One region of the Streptomyces sp. NPDC001744 genome, then DNA from elsewhere that is predicted to be linked to it. Evidence: riboswitches for the same ligand, from Rfam matches in the RefSeq annotation. Region 1 holds a riboswitch; the other holds the start of a gene.

What was found. A riboswitch is a leader RNA that binds a small molecule or an ion and turns the genes downstream of it on or off. The one in region 1 is predicted to bind S-adenosylmethionine.
Region 2: it holds a riboswitch for S-adenosylmethionine, as region 1 does, so the genes downstream of both, ACFYZY_RS21650 (aminotransferase class V-fold PLP-dependent enzyme) here and thrC (threonine synthase) in region 1, are expected to answer to the same signal.

Annotation. Positions count from the first base shown of each region.
Region 1 covers NZ_JBIAUG010000001.1:353,619-356,005, reverse strand. The annotation lists gene ACFYZY_RS01740 (hypothetical protein) at 1-185, opposite strand, end outside; gene ACFYZY_RS01735 (glucosyl-3-phosphoglycerate synthase) at 224-1,165, opposite strand; SAM riboswitch class I at 1,315-1,462, shown strand; gene thrC (threonine synthase) at 1,480-2,387, shown strand, end outside.
Region 2 covers NZ_JBIAUG010000018.1:128,309-130,695, forward strand. The annotation lists gene trpD (anthranilate phosphoribosyltransferase) at 1-522, shown strand, start outside; SAM riboswitch class IV at 602-718, shown strand; gene ACFYZY_RS21650 (aminotransferase class V-fold PLP-dependent enzyme) at 928-2,349, shown strand.

The DNA of each region.
Region 1 (2,387 bases):
GTGGCCGGGAGGACGGCGCGGTTCCCGGGGCCTCGTGCCGTCGACGCGGGGCCCGACGCCGCCGACGCGGGCGCGGGTCCCGGCGGCGCCGAGGCGGGCGCGGGGCCCGCCGCGACCGGTACCAGCGCGACCGCCGCCAGGGCCGTCGCCGTCAGCGCCCTGCCCATACGTTGTCCGAAGCCCATGGGGAAGAAATGTAGGCAAAGCGAATCATCGGACGGCGTTACGCCACGCGGCGCCGCGCGTACTCCGCGATCCCGGCCATCGGCGGCCGCTCCTCCGTGTCCACCGCGTACGTGCGCGGCTCGAAGCCCCGCTCGCCGCGCTCGAACTGGGTCAGCCACGGCCGCACCAGGTGCCCCCGCGAGAGCCGCAGCTGCGCCGTCCGGTAGATGGTCGCCGCCATCCGGCCCAGCGCGTGCCCGTCCTGGTTCCGGTGCTTGCGCACCCCCACGTCCACCTGTGCGAGCGCGTCCAGGCCCACCGTGTGGAGCGCGTCCACGAGCAGGCCCAGCTCCACCCCGTAGCCGACCGGGAAGGGCAGCCGCTCCAGGAGCGAGCGGCGGGCCGCGTACTCGCCGCCGAGCGGCTGCACGAAGCCGGCCAGCTGCGGCCAGTGCAGGTTGAGCAGCGGGCGCGCCATCAGCTCCGTCACCCGGCCGCCCTGGCCGGGGACGCCGTCCAGCGGACGGTCGTACATCGCCTTGACGAGGTGGACCTCCGGGTCGGTCAGGAGCGGGCCGACGATCCCCGTGACGAAGTCGGCGGAGAAGTCCCGCAGGTCCGCGTCCACGAAGCACACCACGTCCCCGTCGGTCGCCATCAGCGACCGCCACAGGACCTCGCCCTTGCCGGGCACGGCCGGTATCCGGGGGAGGACCGCGTCCCGCGCGACCACCCGGGCGCCGGCCGCCGCCGCGACCTCCGCCGTGCGGTCGGTGGAGCCCGAGTCGACCACCACCAGTTCGTCGACGAGTGGCACCGACTCCGACATCAGCTCGCGCCGGATCACGGTGACGATGTCCCCGACCGTCGTCTCCTCGTTCAGCGCCGGCAGCACCACGCTGACCGTCGTCGCACGCTTGGCGGCGAGGATCCGCTCCATCGGCCGGTCCGCCACGGACCAGGACCGCCGGGCCAGCCAGCGCTCCACCTCTTCCAGCACGTGATCTCCATCTCGCGGTTCGGACGGGCCGTCCAAGCGCCCGGGCCTTCGGTTACAGTCTTGAACAACGCGACCGCCCTCCGCACTTCGGGGTGGCATCCGCGCCGGAGCGCAGGAACGAAAGTCCACCGCGCTTCACAACCGAATACCGCTCATCCAGAGGGGCAGAGGGAAACGGCCCGTTGAAGCCCCGGCAACCCTCCAGTCGGTCAGTCTCGTACTCCATCGGGGTCCACCGGCTAGGGAAGGTGCCAAATCCGTCTCATGGCGAAAAATTCGTCATGGGAAAGATGAGGAGAAAGGGCCTCGCCTCCATGGCTGTACAGACCGTCGCACCCTCCACCGCCGTCGACCTCGGTCCCGCGACCGGACTCTCCTGTCGCGAATGCGGTGAAGTCTTCGCCCTCGGCCCGATCTTCGCCTGCGCCCTCTGTTTCGGGCCGCTCGAAGTGGCCTACGACCTGCCGACCGGCGACCCCGAGGCACTGCGGAAGCGGATCGAGGCCGGCCCCGCCAGCATCTGGCGCTACGCCCCCCTCCTGCCCGTCCCCGCCGACGTGGCCGAGAAGCCGAACCTGAACCCCGGCTGGACCCCGCTCGTCAAGGCCGACAACCTCGCCCGCGAGATCGGCGTCGCCCCCGGGAAGCTCTTCGTCAAGGACGACTCGGGCAACCCGACCCACTCCTTCAAGGACCGGGTCGTCGCCCAGGCCATCGAGGCCGCCCGCGCCTTCGGCTTCACCACCCTCTCCTGCTCCTCCACCGGCAACCTGGCCGGCGCCGTCGGCGCCGCCGCCGCCCGCGCCGGCTTCCGCTCCTGCGTGTTCATCCCGCACGACCTGGAGCAGGGCAAGGTCGTCATGGCCGGCGTCTACGGCGGGGACCTCGTCGCCATCGAGGGCAACTACGACGACGTGAACCGCTTCTGCTCGGAGCTGATCGGCGACCCGCTCGGCGAGGGCTGGGGCTTCGTGAACGTCAACCTGCGCCCGTACTACGGCGAGGGCTCCAAGACGCTCGCGTACGAGATCTGCGAGCAGCTCGGCTGGGTGATCCCGGACCAGCTCGTCATCCCGATCGCGTCCGGCTCCCAGCTCACCAAGATCGACAAGGGGCTCCAGGAGCTCGTCAAGCTGGGCCTGGTCGAGGACAAGCCGTACAGGATCTTCGGTGCCCAGGCCGAGGGCTGCTCCCCGGTCTCCGCCGCCTACAAGGCCGGCCA
Region 2 (2,387 bases), on a different contig from region 1:
GAACTCGGCATCCGCACCGTCTTCAACTTCCTCGGCCCGCTCACCAACCCGGCCCGGGTGCGGGCCCAGGCGACCGGGGTGGCGGACCCCCGGATGGCCCCCATCGTCGCCGGGGTGCTTGCCGGGCGCGGCTCCTCCGCGCTCGTCTTCCGCGGTGACGACGGGCTCGACGAGCTGACCACCACGGCCACCTCGCGGGTCTGGGTGGTCCGGGACGGCGCGGTGCGGGAGGAGACCTTCGACCCCCGCGACGTCGGCATCGACCTCGTGCCGGTGGAGGCGCTGCGCGGCGCCGACGCCTCGTACAACGCCGACGTGGCCCGCCGGCTGCTCGCCGGGGAGACCGGGCCGGTGCGGGACGCGGTGCTGCTCAACTCGGCGGCGGCGCTGACGGCGCTCGAACCGGGGGAGGGCACCCTCGCGGAGCGGATCCGCGCGGGCATGGAGAAGGCCGCCGAGGCGATCGACTCCGGTGCCGCCCGGCGGGCCCTGGAGCGCTGGATCGCCGCCAGCAACGCGTAGCCCGCGCGCCGTACGGCCCCGGTCCACCATGCGGACCGGGGTCTTGCGCCGCGGCGATCATGTGGCAGGATGCTCTCCAGGTCACGAGTGACAGCGTTTTGGCCCCGGCTCGCTGTCCGGCAACCCTCCTTCCGTGGCGGGGTGCCCCGGGTGATGACCAGGCCGCAGGCAGCGAGGTCTGCGGCAAGCGCGGATCCCTCGAACACCAGGGGTCCTGGTCAACCGAGGAGTGTTTTCCGTGAGCAAGCGAATGCGATAGGGCGAGTCCGCCCCTTCTTCACCCTCGGAACAGGGTCCCTTCCGCGTACCCCCGTGTCCTCCGAGGCGTCACCCGTACCCCGCCGTGTCCGGCCGCGTACGGGATTCACCGAAGCCGTTCCGCACCGCCCGCCGGGAGATACCGCCATGTCCGCACGCCCGCACGCCGTCGCCGCCGTCACCACCGTCGTCGAGCCCGCCGCAGATTCCGCCGTCACCGGGCCCGCCGGTCCCTGCCGCCCCGCCCCGCTGCCCGTCCTCGGCCGGGACGTGACCGTCCCGCTCGTCACCGGCGGCGAGGTGACCTACGCGGCGCTCGACTACGCGGCCAGCGCCCCGGCCCTCCAGCGGGTCTGGGACGACGTCGCCGCGTACGCCCCGTACTACGGCAGCGTCCACCGCGGCGCCGGTTACCTCTCCCAGCTCTCCACCGACCTCTTCGAGAACAGCCGCGCCACCGTGGCGGAGTTCCTCGGCTGCCGCCCCGGCGACCAGGTCGTCTTCACCCGCTCCACCACCGACTCGCTCAACCTGCTCGCCGCCGCCCTCCCCGTCGGCTGCCAGGTCTTCGTCTTCGAGACCGAGCACCACGCCTCGCTCCTGCCCTGGGGCGACGCCCGGGTGACGTACCTCGACGCGCCGCGCACCCCCGAGCAGGCCGTCGGGACCCTGGAGCGCGCCCTCGCGGAACGGGACCCCCACGGCCCCGCCCTGGTCTGCGTCACCGGCGCCTCCAACGTCACCGGCGAGCTGTGGCCGGTGCGGGAGCTGGCCGCCGCCGCCCACGCGCACGGCGCCCGGATCGTGCTCGACGCCGCCCAGCTCGCGCCCCACCACCCGGTCTCCGTGGCGGACCTCGACGTGGACTGGGTCGCCTTCTCCGGGCACAAGCTGTACGCGCCCTTCGGCTCCGGCGTCCTCGCCGGCCGCGCCGACTGGCTCCAGGACGCCGAGCCCTACCTCGCGGGCGGCGGCGCCTCCCGCACGGTGACGCGCCGGGCCGACGGCGGCGTGGACGTGGAGTGGCACACCACCGCGGCCCGCCACGAGGCCGGTTCCCCGAACGTCATCGGCGTCCTCGCGATCGCCTCCGCCTGCAAGGCGCTCGACGAGGCCGGCTTCGACGCCCTCGTCGAGCGCGAGAACCGCCTGGTCGCCCGGGTGCGCGCGGGCCTGGCCGAGGTCCCCGAGGTCAGGGTCCTCTCGCTCTTCGGCGACGACGCCCCGCGCGTCGGCGTCATCTCCTTCGTCGTGGAGGGCTGGAACAGCTCCCACTTCGCCGCCGCCCTCTCCGCCGAGTACGGCATCGGCGTCCGCGACGGCCTCTTCTGCGCCCATCCGCTGGTCCGCACCCTGCTCGGCGGCGACCCGGGGGACCCGGGCGAGTGCGGCGCCCCCGAGGCGGCGCCGGGGGAGAGGTCCCTCAACGCCGTCCGGGTCAGCTTCGGCGCCGGCACCCCCGACGAGCACGTGGAGCGGTTCGTCGGCGCCGTGAAGGAGCTGGTCCGGGACGGCGCCCGGTGGAAGTACCGCACCGAGGACGGCCGTTGCGTCCCGGACCGCGGCTGAGTACTCACTCGTACGGGTGAAGGGGGCCTCCCGCCCGG